DNA from 2 places in the Butyrivibrio sp. ob235 genome. Region 2 is predicted to be linked to the other one. Evidence: predicted binding sites of a transcription regulator. Region 2 holds the regulator's gene; the other holds the start of a gene.

Region 1 (7,479 bases), on a different contig from region 2:
CGATTCCTCAGCTATTGGAGAACTGAGTATTCAGAATTTCGGTAAGGTTAAAAAGCATGCTTACGAAAGCCGCTTTACCGCTCCGGATGCTTGTGTACTTATAGTAGATGACAATATTATGAACCTCGAAGTTGAGAAAAAGCTTCTTCTTGGTACAAAAATGCGCGTAGATACTGCAATCAGCGGTAAGGATGCGCTTGAAGCGACATTAAAGACACACTACGATGTTATTCTTATGGATCATCTGATGCCTGAAATGGATGGTATAGAATGCCTGAAAGGAATTCGTTCGCAGGTTGGTGGTCTTAATCAGATGACCTCCGTTGTTGTTTTAACTGCAAATGCCGGAAGCGAAAACAAGGAGCTCTACAATCATTCGGGATTTGATGGGTATCTTATAAAGCCCGTATCCGGTGATGCTCTTGAAGAGACGCTCATTCATCATATTCCGACTGAAAAACTGAATATCAAAAATCGTGCTCAGCGTATGGAGGGAAGCACAAATGCTACTGCGGGGTATAGCAGAAAAGCACCGGTTATTATCGGAACCAGCAGTATGTGTGATTTGCCAGATGTGGTGATGCGTGATTCCAGACTTCCGATACTTCCGTTTGTTATTAAGACAGAGGACGGTATTTTCAAGGATGGTATACAGATCGGTGCTGATGAGCTTGTAAAATATATTAAAAGTGGTAAAAAAGCACTTTCATCACCTCCTGAAACCCTGGAATACACGGAATTCTTTGCGGACCAGTTGCGTTCAGCACATCATATGATATATATCGCGCTTACTACCAGCATGAGCGATGATTATTACAGAGCTATGGAGGCTTCAAAAGCTTTTGATAATGTGACGGTAATCAATTCAGAATCACTTTCCAGTACACTTGGAATACTTGTACTTATAGCAATTAAGCTCGCACAAAGGGATACACCGGTAGAAGAGATTGTAGCCGAACTTGAGTATGTAAAGAAAAGGCTTAAGTGTAGCTTTATTGTTGACAGCACTGATTTCATGATGCGTAACGGCCGTATAAGTGCCGGTATGAACAGAGTGGCAGAATCTATGAGCATCAGACCCTGCCTTAAAATCAAGGATGATCTGACGGGAATAGGCGGACTTATGATAGGAAACAGATGGACTGCATACAAAAGCTATATCAGAAGAGCCTTCCCGGTTGATCAGATTCCGGATTCCGACGTTGTATTTATTACCTATGTTGACCTTGATGAAGATACACTTCTTAGAATCAAGAAGGAAATCAGTCGCTTTGCTTATTTCGAAAATGTGGTATTCCAACAGGCTTCTGCTGCAATTTCTTCAAACTGCGGCCCCGGCTCTTTTGGTATTCTGTATTTTATTAAGGGTAATAAATCTTATAATGTTTCATCCATACTTCCGGTAGATATGGATGAGGGCATTATGAATGATATTGAAGAGCAGGCAGCCACTAACACAGGTGCCGAAAGCACCGCGAAAGGGGCGGGGGCAGCTGAGAGTGATGAGCCCGCCTGGTATGAGAGTCTTGAAGGGATAGATGGAGAAATTGCTATACAAAACAGCGGTTCCGAGGATTCCTTTAAAATGGTACTGAAAATATTCTATGATTCCATAGATGAAAGATCAGAAGAATTAAAGAATGCATTTGAAGGTGAGGACTGGCAAAACTTCACGATTAAAATACATGCATTAAAGAGTTCTTCTAAGCTGGTTGGGGCCATGGAACTGTCAAAGAAGGCGGAAGCCCTTGAGATGGCAGGGAAAGAAGGAAACATAGAATTTATACGTGATAACTATGAAGATTTTATGGAAAAGTATCTGGAATATACCAATATACTTTCACCGCTTTATGAAAGCAAGGAAAGCAGCAGTGATGCCGGCGAGACAAAGCCGATGGCGGATGCTTTCCTTATGGAGAGTGTTTATGAGGCCGTTGCGGAAGCTGCAGATAATATGGACAGCGACGCCATAGAAGAGGCGCTTTTGGAACTTTCTGATTATGACGTGCCTAATGAGGATAAAGATAAAATTGCTGAGATAAAAAAATTTGCTTCGAAGTATGACTATGATGGAATCACAAATCTGATTAATCCTCAGTAATTGAAAGGATCTGTAAATTATTATGGAAACTATCACTCGGATTAATGATGCGGTTAATTCCTTTGCATGGGGAACTTTCGGACTGGTACTTTTGCTTGGTACCGGTCTGATTTGCACGTTTATTACCGGTGTTTTTCAGGTTGCGCATTTACGTCACTGGTGGGGAAAGACATTTGGAGCGATAAAGGGTGAAGCCCGCATTATCAATGATGCAGGTGCTTTGTCACAGTTTCGTGCATTTTGTATGGCACTTTGCTCAACAATAGGTACAGGAAATATTGCGGGAGTATCCACGGCTATCTGCGTAGGAGGACCGGGAGCTGTATTTTGGATGTGGATAGCGGCATTTCTTGGGATGATGACCAAGTACTCGGAAAACGTACTGGGACTATATTACAGGAGAAGAAATTCTGAAGGTGCATGGTCCGGAGGCCCTATGTATTACCTTGAAGACGGACTTGGAAGTATAAAAAAATGTAAGCAGATTGGAAAAATACTGGCTGTTGCCTTCTGTATTTTTACAGTACTTGCATCCTTTGGAATAGGGAATCTCAGTCAGATAAATAAGATAACACTAAATATGGAGGCCGCATTTCTTGCCGATGTTGATATGGGAACCTTCTGGGGTGCCCCTATATTGGACTGGTGGATTGGCGTTGTACTTATGCTTGTCGGAGCTGTGATTATAATGGGAGGATTCAGACGACTGGCGTATGTCTCCGAGACACTGGTACCTGTAATGTCAATAGCTTATATTGCCGGGTGCCTAATCATTATCTTATGCAATATCGAGGCTATTCCGGCTGTATTCAGATCGATATTTCACTTTGCACTTGGTCCTGATGCCTTGAAAGGCGGAGCGGTTGGGACAGCGGTCCAGGTAGCGATGAATACAATAAAAAGCGGATGTAAGAGAGGTGTCTTCTCAAACGAAGCAGGACTCGGCTCTTCAGTAATGGCTCATGTTAATACCTGTGCCAGGGAACCTGTGAAGCAGGGGATGTGGGGAATGGCAGAAGTATTTCTGGATACCATTATTATCTGTACAATTACTGCAATTGTAGTACTGAGTTCAGGCGCGATTGATCTTAATACAGGTCTGACTGTAGTAGGTACTGATGATGCAACTTTGGTTGCACATGCTTTTAACCAGGTACTTGGTCGCCCCGGAGAAATATTTGTGGTTATTATAATAACGTTATTTGCATTTACAACTGTTATGGGATGGTCATATTACGGAGCGAAAGTTGTGGAATATCTGATCGGTGTTACGTGGGCGAAAATATACCGATTTATATTTATTATTCTTATGGTCTTTGGAGCTGTAATGGAATCATCTCTTGTCTGGGATATTTCCGATACCTTCAATGGACTTATGATGATACCTAATCTTATAGGCGTTCTTGTTTTATCACCGCTTGTCGTAAAGCTTACACGCAATTATGCGGACAGGAGAGTAAGGGGAAAAGATGTTGCACCTATGCTATCATATAATCGTGATATTCAGTCGGAAGCAATTCGTGCGATAAATAAGGGGGCATATTAGTGATGATGAAATTCAACATTTCAAAGTGACGAGTCGCTGTAATCCGCATGTTTTCAGGCATGTGGATTATTTAAAAAAAATAATTAGCACTCACTTGACAAGAGTGCTAACAAGTGTTATAACAGTTATAGAACAAGGGAACAGAAATAAAGGGAGCAATAATAATTGTAATGACTCCGGTTCCGCTGCTCAAAGTTTATAATTTCATTCATATATAAGGAGGTAATTATTATGTTGATGCCTAGTATTTTTGAGGAGAATTTGTTTGATAACTGGTTCGATTTCCCGATGTTTAATGAGTTTGACAACACCGAGAGGAAGCTCTATGGCAGGCATGCCGACAGGCTTATGAAGACAGATGTCCATGACAATGAGGATCATTATGAAGTAGATATTGATCTGCCCGGCTTTAAGAAGGAAGATATCAGCCTTGAACTCGACAATGGTTACCTTACCATAAGTGCCACCAAGGGACTTGATAAGGATGAGAAGAACCATAAGGGTAAGATCATCAGACAGGAGCGCTATCAGGGCTCAATGCAGAGAAGCTTCTATGTAGGAGATAACATTACTGAGGAAGATATCAAGGCAACCTTCAGACATGGCGTACTTAGTCTCAATGTACCTAAGAAAGAACAGGCGAAGGTTCCTGAGAAGAAGACAATAATGATCGAAGGATAAGAGATTGTTATTGATTTATAAATTGTTTATGTATTCTTTAACAATATTTAAACATACATAAGCCTTAGTTAATAATGCACCGGCCCTTAAAGTGGTAGAATTATCTATATCACTAAGGGTCGGTGTTTTTATGACGAAACAGTCGGTACTGCAAAAAATACGTACGGTATTTATAGTGCTTAGCGTCATTTGTCTGCTGGTTGCCGTCATGTTCCTTCGGCAGTTTGTGACGACTGATGATAATACCTCGATGGATGGTCCTGTTTACAAAGGAGAGGTCCAGCATCGAGTTCTTTTGCTGTCTTCTTATACTTCCCAGTATTACACATTTGAGCCGCAGATAGAGGGACTTAGACAGAGCCTCGATCCTAACGGTATAGAATTTGATGTTATGTTCATGGATGCCAAGAAGCATGCATCCAATGAGGATGTCGAGACTTTTCACAATTACTTTATTCAAAGAGTTAATTTAAAAAATGATTATGATGGCGTTATTCTGGCAGACGATGAGGCTGTTAAATTTGCCATGAAATATAAGGAAGAACTCTTTACGGATATTCCGGTTGTGTTCTTTGGTGTCAACAACATGACACTGGCACAGATGGCTGTTGAGCGCTATGAAATGTATGGCTTTTATGAAAATGATTACCTTACAAATACAATAGAGCTTTCAATGAAGATGATGCCTGATAGAAAAGTATACTATGGCATACATGATAATTCACCTGCCGGCCTTGCTGACATGGTTCTTTATAACCATGAGAAAAGTAAGCATCCCGACTATACCTTTAATGAGATAAATATAGCTAAACTTCCTTTTGAGAAATTGCATGAAGAATTAAAGTCAATTCCCAGTGATGCTGTGCTCATTTATATGACCTGCTTTAAGGATTCATCCGGAGTGGTTCATTCCACAAATGAGATGACCAATATTATAACTGCAACTACCAAGGTTCCGATTATGCGCAATTATTCAAGCGGCATGAGTGATGGTGTTCTTGGTAGTGTCGGCATGGATTTTACTGCCCAGGCAAGTTATGCGGGAGCATTGATGGCTGACCTTCTTGCTAACAGACATGGTGATGAGCAGTTCCTTTCAATTGAAACACCCTATACCTCAGAGTTCGACTATCAGCTCATGAAGAAATTCGGTATAGATGAAAAGCTTCTTCCCAAGGATGCTGAAGTATTCAACAGACCTCTGACCTTCTTCGATATGTATGGAAAGATATTCCCGGCTGTTGGAATGATTTTCCTGTCTATGGCATTCCTTCTCATGTCGGCATATGTTACTGTTCTTGTCGGCAGAGCCACCAATCTTGAACTCAGAGAGTCTAAGGAGGAACTTGAAAAAACACAGGAGAAGATCAAGTATCAGGCTGAGCATGATGATTTTCTTGATATTCTTAACAGAAGAAGTGCGGTTGACTACCTTAGAGAACATCTGACAATTAAGCATGTCTATTCAATTCTTATGATAGACATTGATAATTTTAAGGATGTCAATGAAACTTACGGACACCAGCTCGCCGATGAGATACTTAAGTACCTGTCGCTTTCTCTTGAGAAGATTGCTGAGGAGAGAAGTTGGATGATCTCCAGATACGGCGGCGATGAGTTCCTTATCATGGTACCCAAGGAACAGCTTGATGAGAATTCCGATACAATAAATGAGATTCTTGAACTGTTCAGAACACCGATTCCTGTAGGAGATGAGACAATTATTCTATCCTGCAGTATCGGTATATCTGTCTCCGATGGTTCCACGCTTCCTGATCAGCATATTATAAATGCCGAGATAGCTATGTATGAAGCTAAGCAGCGCGGAAGAAACAAGGCTTTCAGATATTCCGAGGAGATGAAGAAGAAGATCCGTGAGGAAAACAAGATCAAGGCAAAGATCCTGGATGCCTTTGATAACGACGGATTTTACATGGTTTATCAGCCCCAGGTTAACTCCATGACCAAGGAAGTTACAGGATTTGAAGCTCTGGTAAGAATGAAGGAGCCGGGCCTTTATCCTAACGTATTTATACCGATTGTAGAGTCAAGCGGCTGGGTTGGAAGACTCGGAAGAGTAACTACGGAACTTGTCATCAAGCAGCTTGCAGCCTGGAAAGAGGATGGCTATAAACTTCATCCCGTCTCCATAAACTTTTCCAGTAATCAGATTGGCGATACCGGATATGTGGACTTTATCAGAGACCTCCTTTCGCGGTATAATATACCCGGAAAGTACGTTGAGATTGAAATAACTGAGGGGCTTTTCCTTGAGAGAACAGAACAGGCTGATAAATTGTTCCAGCAGTTTAGAGAACTGGGGATAAAACTTCTGATGGATGATTTTGGAACAGGCTATTCTTCTCTTGGATATCTTACATATATTCCGGTAGACTACGTAAAACTGGATAAATCACTTGTGGACAGTTATCTTGTAGAAGGTAAGGAAGCCTTCATAAAGGATGTCATTCAGCTTGTACATGATATCGATAAGCAGGTAATAGTTGAAGGTGTTGAGGAAAAGTGGCAGTTTGAGAAGCTTCGCCTTTTCAGCGCTGACATAATTCAGGGATATTATTTCTGCAGACCTGTTATGCCTGAAGAAGCTATTCTATATGAAGTTAAAGATGATTAAATAAACGGGAGATTGTTGTGGAAAAAGAAAAGTGGGAGGAGCTTAGGGAAAAGCTCTTTAAGGTGGTATCCGTCGGATACCTTGGGGATACCATAAGTGTTGCATATGATGTTATAGGAACGGGTGCACTGGTATTGAATCTTGGTGCAGCCTTCCTTTCTACGTTCGATAATATAAATGGCCCTTTCGGCGGTGTGTTTAACAGCATTGAGAAATGGACTGTTTTGTTTTTTGCGATAGATTATATCTTACGCGCAATATGTTCCAAGTGCCTGTATCCTGACAGATCAGACTTCATGGCACTTGTTCTGTATTTCTTCTCATTTTCCGGAATTATTGATCTTTTGAGTTTTCTTCCGTATTACATGCCGTTTTTCTTTCCTGCAGGAGCGGCTGCTTTCAGAATGTTCAGAGTGGCAAGGATATTCAGACTCTTCAGAATCAATGCTTATTATGATTCACTGAATGTAATTACAGAAGTTATAAAGAGTAAGTCGCAGCAGCTTTTGTCCTCGG
Region 2 (7,479 bases):
CCGTCAACGGTATCAATAGCAACCGTTCCGCCGAGTGCAGCTATTGCATAAGACATAGGAACTGTTGAGAAAATATCATAATCCTGTCTCTGGAAAATAGGATGATCCTGTACGATAACCTCTACAAGAAGATCTCCTCTCGGTCCGCCGTTTCTGCCGGGCTCACCCTTTTCACGGATACGAACGCTCTGTCCGTTATCAATACCTGCGGGGATTGAAACCTGAATTCTCTTGTTGCTTGCAACATATCCTGTTCCGCCGCAATCGGTACACTTATCCTTAATTACCTTACCGCTTCCGTTACAGTCGGGACATGTCTGAACATTTCTGACTGTGCCGAAGAAGGACTGCTGTGTGAATACAACCTGACCTTTACCACCGCACTTGGGACACATCTGAGCTGTTGTTCCCGGCTTAGCACCGGTTCCCTTACAGGTCGGGCAGGGATCCTTAAGTCTAAGTTCCAGTTCCTTCTCACATCCGAAAACTGCTTCCTCAAAGGTTATACGAACGCTGGCACGAATATTTGCTCCCTTTGCAGGGCCGCTCCTCGCACCCTGGCTCCTTCTGCCACCTCCGAAGAAATCTCCGAATATATCACCGAATATATCGCCAAAGTCTGCTCCACCGAAGTCGAATCCGCCATATCCGCCGGCACCGCCCTCAAATGCAGCGTGACCGAACTGATCATACTGACGTCTCTTCTCAGGATCGCTCAAAACCGCATACGCCTCGGATGCCTCCTTGAACTTGTCTGCTGCAGCTGCATCTCCGGGGTTCATATCCGGATGGTACTTCTTTGCAAGCACACGGTATGCTTTTTTTATTTCATCATCACTGGCTCCCTTGCTAACTCCAAGGACCTCGTAATAATCGCGCTTCTGATCTGCCATGTGTCTCTCCTAATTTACGCTAATTGCCCAATACATCTTATCTGATGTATTGGGCATTAGCAATCATTAAATTATTAAACTTTTATAAACCCCTCATCCGGCGCTTCGCGCCACCTGTCTACGCTCCGCTTCGGTCCGCGCTAAACCGACGTCCCCCGGACGTCGAGCGCCCCCAGGGGGAAGGCTATGGGTTTTAAACTTCCCTATAGTCGCCGTCAACTACGTCGTCTGCATTACCTGCATCTGAGCTCTGAGCTGAGCCGCCCATGCCGCTCATGTCAGGGCCTGCACCCTGAGCACCTGCTGCGCCCTGAGCACTCTCATAAACCTTAGCGAAGAGAGCCTGAGCATCAGTCATGAGTTTCTCCTTCTGGCTCTTGATTGTGTCGATCTCGCTGTCTGTAAGCTCACGATCCTTAGTCTGCTCAAGAGTATCCTTGAGAGCCTTGAGGTCATCCTCTACAGTCTGCTTCTGAGAAGGATCGATCTTGTCGCCAACTTCCTGAATAGCCTTCTCTGTCTGGAATACGAAGGAATCAGCTTCGTTTCTAGCGTCAATGCCTTCCTTACGCTTCTTATCCTGAGCTTCGTACTCAGCAGCTTCCTTGATAGCCTTATCGATATCCTCGTCAGACATGTTGGAGCCAGCTGTGATTGTGATGTGCTGCTCTTTACCTGTTCCAAGATCCTTAGCGGATACGTTAACGATACCGTTTGCATCGATATCAAATGTAACCTCGATCTGCGGAACACCTCTCATTGCCGGAGGGATTCCATCAAGACGGAACTGTCCGAGTGACTTGTTGTCCTTAGCGAACTGTCTCTCACCCTGAAGAACGTTGATATCAACGGCTGTCTGGTTATCAGCTGCAGTTGAGAATACCTGGCTCTTCTTTGTAGGAATAGTTGTGTTACGCTCGATAAGTCTTGTAGCAACACCACCCATTGTCTCGATTGAAAGTGAAAGAGGTGTTACATCAAGAAGAAGGATATCGCCTGCACCTGTATCGCCTGCAAGTTTACCACCCTGGATACCTGCACCTACTGCTACGCACTCATCGGGATTAAGGTTCTTTGACGGCTCATGTCCTGTGAGCTGCTTAACCTTCTCAACTACGCAGGGAACACGTGTTGAACCACCTACAAGGAGAACTTTTCCAAGGTCTGAATAGTTAAGGCCTGCATCCTTCATAGCGTTCTGTACCGGAATAGCACTTCTCTCTACGAGGTCGTGGATAAGCTCCTCGAACTTAGCTCTTGTGAGATCCATATCAAAGTGCTTGGGGCCTTCTGCTGTAGCTGTGATGAAAGGAAGGTTGATGTTGGTTGTTGTGGAAGAAGAAAGTTCCTTCTTAGCCTTCTCAGCTGCTTCCTTAAGTCTCTGCATAGCCATCTTATCGCTTGAAAGGTCTACGCCTTCCTTAGCCTTGAACTCAGATACCATCCAGTCGATGATCTTCTGGTCAAAGTCGTCACCACCGAGGTGTGTGTCACCGTTTGTTGAAAGAACTTCGATAACACCGTCACCTATATCGATGATTGATACGTCGAAGGTACCACCACCAAGGTCGTATACCATGATCTTCTGCTCTTTTTCGTTATCAAGACCGTAAGCAAGAGCTGCTGCTGTAGGCTCGTTGATAATACGCTTTACTTCAAGACCTGCAATCTTACCTGCATCCTTTGTAGCCTGACGCTGTGCGTCATTGAAGTATGCGGGAACTGTGATTACTGCCTCTGTTACTTTTTCGCCGAGATACTGTTCTGCGTCTGCCTTCAGCTTCTGGAGAATCATAGCTGAAATCTGCTGAGGTGAATACTTCTTGCCGTCGATTGTGCGGCCGTTGTCTGTACCCATATCTCTCTTGATTGATGAGATTGTGTTCTCAGCGTTTGTTACTGCCTGACGCTTAGCGGGCTCACCTACGAGACGCTCGCCATTCTTTGTGAAAGCTACAATTGAAGGTGTTGTTCTTGCACCCTCAGCGTTAGCGATAACGGTGGGCTGACCACCTTCCATAACAGCTACGCAGCTGTTGGTTGTTCCTAAATCGATACCTATGATCTTACTCATTTTATTTTCCTCCGTTTAATTTCAAGACCCCTCATCCGGCACTTCGTGCCACCTTCTCCCAAGGGAGAAGGCTTATTTGAGGTGGCATTTCTTGTAAAATTGTTCTATATATTACTTCGCAACGGCAACCATGCTGTGTCTGAGCACTGTGTCGTGATACATATAACCCTTCTGAAGCTCCTGTGCCACGAATCCTTCCTCGACATCTTCGCTCTCAACCTGCATTACAGCGTTGTGGAAATTAGGATCAAATTCCTTTCCAACGGCTTCGATGGGAGTTACACCAAGATCCTCAATCTGCTTCATAAGCTGCTTGTATATCATATTCATTCCGTCTGCAAAAGCGGAATTCTTCTCTTCTTCAGGGACAGCAGCAAGTCCTCTTTCGAAGTTATCTACAACAGGGAGAATTTTCTCAAGTACACTGGATGCTCCCTGGTTGAACATCTGCGCCTTTTCTCTGTCGGTTCTTGTTCTGAAGTTCTCAAACTCAGCAAGCTGGCGCATGTACTTATCCTGCATCTCTTCAAATTTTTCTTTGTAAGGGTTCTTCTTTTCCTTTTTACCGAAAAGACCTTTCTTCTCACCCTCGGCGTTTTCAGTGTTCTCGGCACCTTCTACGCTCTCAGCAGCCTCTGCTACAGCTTCGGCAGCCTCTTCCTCTGCGGCCTCGGCAACCTTGTTTGCTGCATCAGCTACCTTTTTAGCCTTCTCGGCAACTTCCTGCTGAAGTTCCTTTGCAGTTTTCTTACCGGACACTGTATTTGTATCCTTCTTAACTTCCTTACTCACTTAAATACTCCTTATGGTTCTATTCTTTTTTATATAAATCATCCAGAGCTCTCATCATATTCTTAAGTGCTCCGACAACTTTGTCGTAATCCATTCGCTTAGGTCCGATAACTCCTACCGTTCCTCTCATGCCCTCTCCGAGATCGTAGGTCGCTGTTACAACGCTGCAATCCTTCATGGACTGAACCGGAGACTCATTACCGATGTAAACCTGTATACCTGTCTCCTCTGAGGAGGACTGAAGCGCATTCTCAACGATACTTGTAAGATCGCTCTTATCCTCAAAAGTGGTTATGAGGTCACTTGCTCTCTCCTTATCAGCAAGCTCGGGATATCTGAAAATGTTGTTCGCACCGCTGGTGTAAATCTGAAGGTCCTCATCCTCCGTAATGGCATCTCCGGCTGTATCGAGTATCTTGTCGATTATCTCGCTGTGGATACCCGCCTCCTGCTTCATCGCAGTTATAAGTCCGAGGTTAATGTCCTCTACGGAAAGTCCTGCAAGTCTGGTATTAAGCAGGATATTGAGCTTAAGCATATCCGCTTCGGAAAGCTCCTGCTCCACCTCAACCATTCGGTTCTTAATTACGTTTCCTTCTATTACTATAGTGGTAAGAATGTGTTCCTCATCCACTCTGGAAAGCTGTACGAATTTCAGCTTATTCCTTCTGATCATGGGTGCTGAGATCATTGAAGCGTAGTTGGTATCAACCGCCAGGGTCTTGGCAACCTGCTTAAGGAGCTTCTCAAGCTTCTCTTCTTTATCAAGAAGCATCTCCTTCATGTTCTCAACTTCCTGTTCCTTCTCAGCGAGCATCTCATCTACATAAACTCTGTAGCCCTGATCTGACGGAATACGTCCCGCGGAAGTATGAGGCTGCAATATAAGTCCCATCTCCTCAAGATCCGCCATCTCGTTTCTGATGGTAGCCGAACTGAGATTAAGATCCGTGTACTTGGAAATCGTCCTACTGCCCACCGGCTCGCCTGTCTCGAGGTAATTGCGAACAATTGCATGCAGTATTTTCTTTTTTCTGTCATCCAGTTGCATCACAAACCTCCTTTTTGATGTGTTAGCACTCAACGTCATTGAGTGCTAACATCTTCTGAGAATAAATTACCACTATAAATTATTAATGTCAATAAAAAACCCCAAGGATTTCTCCCTGGGGACGAATAATCTACATATATGTGATAAAGTCCCGGCCTGCAGCAAGCAAGCTTGCCAGGCCGGGACCTTCCATCCTTGTTTATCACATCCCAAAATCAGCATGAACCTCGCCGTTAACAACGAAGTATACTCTTTCCTCTTCGGGCTTTACATAAAGCTCAAGAGTCTTGATCTCGGAAACTTTTCTTCCCATATCATACTGCCATACATTCTTGGCATTCTCGATAAAGGTGTCATATGTAACGCTCTTATCAGCATACTGAAGAACGATATTTGTCTTTGTTGCAGGAGCCTTTGCAGCTGTTGTCTTCTTTGCTGCGGGCTTCTTAGCTGCTGTAGCTTTCTTTGCTGCTGTAGCTTTCTTTGCTGCAGGCTTCTTAGCTGCGGGCTTAGCTGCTGCCTTAGTCTCAGTCTTCTTGGCTGCTGCCTTGGTTGCTGTAGCCTTTTTAGCAGGTGCTGCCTTCTTTGCTGCAGGCTTCTTCTCTTCCTTCTTATCAGCTGCCTTGGTCTCAGTCTTCTTAGCTGCTGCCTTAGTTGCTGTAGCCTTCTTTGCTGCGGGCTTCTTTGCTGCTGCCTTCTTTGCTGCAGGCTTCTTAGCTGCTGTAGCCTTCTTCTCCTCAGCCTTAGGTGCCTCTGCCTCAGCAGGCTTTACTTCATCCTTCTTTTCTGCAGCAATTACCGGTTTCTTGATAGTCGCAATCGGCTTTAAAGCTGCTTCTCTCAACTTGTCTTCAGCCATATCTCCCTCTCTTTCCGTAAGGAACGCGTGTTATGCGTTTTTGCAAATTTATCATTACGTTTTTGAGTTTAGTACATATTCTAAAAAAAGTCAACATTTATGCGCTTTTAGACCAGATTCTATTCTTGAAAGCGCCTTTTTAAGCACTTCCATGGAGGACGCAAACGAAATTCTCACGAATCCTGGGGCAAAATAAGCACTTCCGGGCATCATTGCAACACCATATTTTTCCAATAAATATTCGCATAAACGTGTATCGTCATCTATAATTCCGTAACCCTCATATTCTTTTCCGAGAAAAGCACGGATATCGAAGAACGCATAGAAGGCTCCCTGGATCTCATGGCAGATGACACCGGGTATCCCTCGCAGTTTTTCCTGGACAAAATCTCTGCGCTTCTCAAACTCTGATCTCATGAGCTCGACAGAATCCTGGGGCCCACAAAGCGCCTCAACCGCCGCATACTGTGAGATGCTCGGAGGTGTGGTAGTTGTCTGGCTCTGCACCTTCACCGCAGCGCCAATAACATCGGCTCTGCCGCAGACGTACCCAAGTCTCCAGCCAGTCATGGAATAGGTCTTGGAAAAACCGTTAACCACGATGGTTCTGTCCTTCATCCCTTCAAACGCAGAAATGCTTTTGTGGCGATTCTCACCGTATATTATTTTTTCATAAATTTCATCGGAAATAACAAAGATATCCCTGCTGATTGCAAGGTCAGAGAGCCCCTTCAGCTCATCCTCGCCGTAAACCTTGCCGGTGGGATTGTCCGGGGTACATATTATAACAGCCTTGGTGTGCTCATTTATCGCACTCTCAATGGCTTCAAGATCAAGAGAAAAATCGTCCTTCCTCTTCACAAGAACGGGCTTTGCGCCCGCAAGAGCTACCATATCGGGATAGCTGACATAGCACGGAATGGGGATTATGACTTCATCACCCTCGCCCGCAACAGCGCACAGCGCACCAAACAGCGCCTGCTTCGCACCGACGGTCACCGCCACCTCATTCATCTCATAGGTGACGCCGTTGTCCTTTTTCATCTTCTCGATTATCGCCTCCCGAAGCGGTGCGATACCGTTTCCGGTGGTGTATTTGGTGAAATTCTCATTGATTGCCCGTATTCCCGCTTCTTTGATATTGTCCGGCGTGGGGAAATCGGGCTCGCCCACATTGAGAGAAACTATGTCCTCTCCCTTCCGCCTAAGCTCCTCCACCTTTCCGAAGAGAGCCGTGGTCGGGGACATTTTTACCGCCGCCATTCTGGTAGATAATGTTGTGCTCATACTTTTTTCATACTCCTCATCCGTCAGCTTCGCTGACACCTTCTCCATAAATGGAGAAGGCATAACTACTTGTTACTTTATAAGCATCCTTCTAATTTTATGGTACGCCTTCCTGATGAACCTTCCCACCGTAATATCCAGCTTATGATACAGCCTTGAAAAAGCTGTAATGGGTGGCATTACCAGATAATCATACTCTCCTATATGCTTAAGAAGGTACTCCGGATAACTTCCGTCGACCTCCGTACGCTCAAATCTCGCATCCCTTCCGAAGATGTCTCTGCCAAGAACCAGATTATCCATAGTCTCCGCCAGGATCTCGCGGTCGTTGTACTCCTGGTGCGCAGCCGCTTTTACCTTGACGCCGATTCTCTCTACGGGGTTGGTCTCGTGCCTTCCGCCCATGTAGCCGAAATGCCAGCCGCCGTCAGCGACTCTGACAGACCTTTTATCGCAGGGTGACACCAGATCGCGTAGCCTTACGATTCCCTCGCGCGGAATATTATCTATGGAAGTAATCTTT

What was found. The regulator HrcA, encoded in region 2, represses chaperone genes, less so after heat shock. The targets are predictions, from matches to a motif close to TGTTAGCACTCNNNNNNNNNGAGTGCTAACA.
Region 1: a site for HrcA is predicted at 3,729-3,759, ahead of BMW61_RS12285 (Hsp20/alpha crystallin family protein). Genes of this name have one in related genera too.

Annotation. Positions count from the first base shown of each region.
Region 1 is NZ_FOBE01000016.1:84,569-92,047, forward strand. Features, by position in the region: gene BMW61_RS12275 (DegV family protein) at 1-2,101, shown strand, start outside; gene BMW61_RS12280 (alanine/glycine:cation symporter family protein) at 2,124-3,647, shown strand; gene BMW61_RS12285 (Hsp20/alpha crystallin family protein) at 3,879-4,328, shown strand; gene BMW61_RS12290 (EAL domain-containing protein) at 4,459-6,963, shown strand; gene BMW61_RS12295 (ion transporter) at 6,981-7,479, shown strand, end outside.
Region 2 is NZ_FOBE01000003.1:34,513-41,991, reverse strand. Features, by position in the region: gene dnaJ (molecular chaperone DnaJ) at 1-893, opposite strand, end outside; gene dnaK (molecular chaperone DnaK) at 1,087-2,967, opposite strand; gene grpE (nucleotide exchange factor GrpE) at 3,079-3,759, opposite strand; gene hrcA (heat-inducible transcriptional repressor HrcA) at 3,779-4,810, opposite strand; gene BMW61_RS21800 (DUF6465 family protein) at 5,013-5,669, opposite strand; gene BMW61_RS04325 (pyridoxal phosphate-dependent aminotransferase) at 5,760-6,956, opposite strand; gene BMW61_RS04320 (glycosyltransferase family 17 protein) at 7,029-7,479, opposite strand, start outside.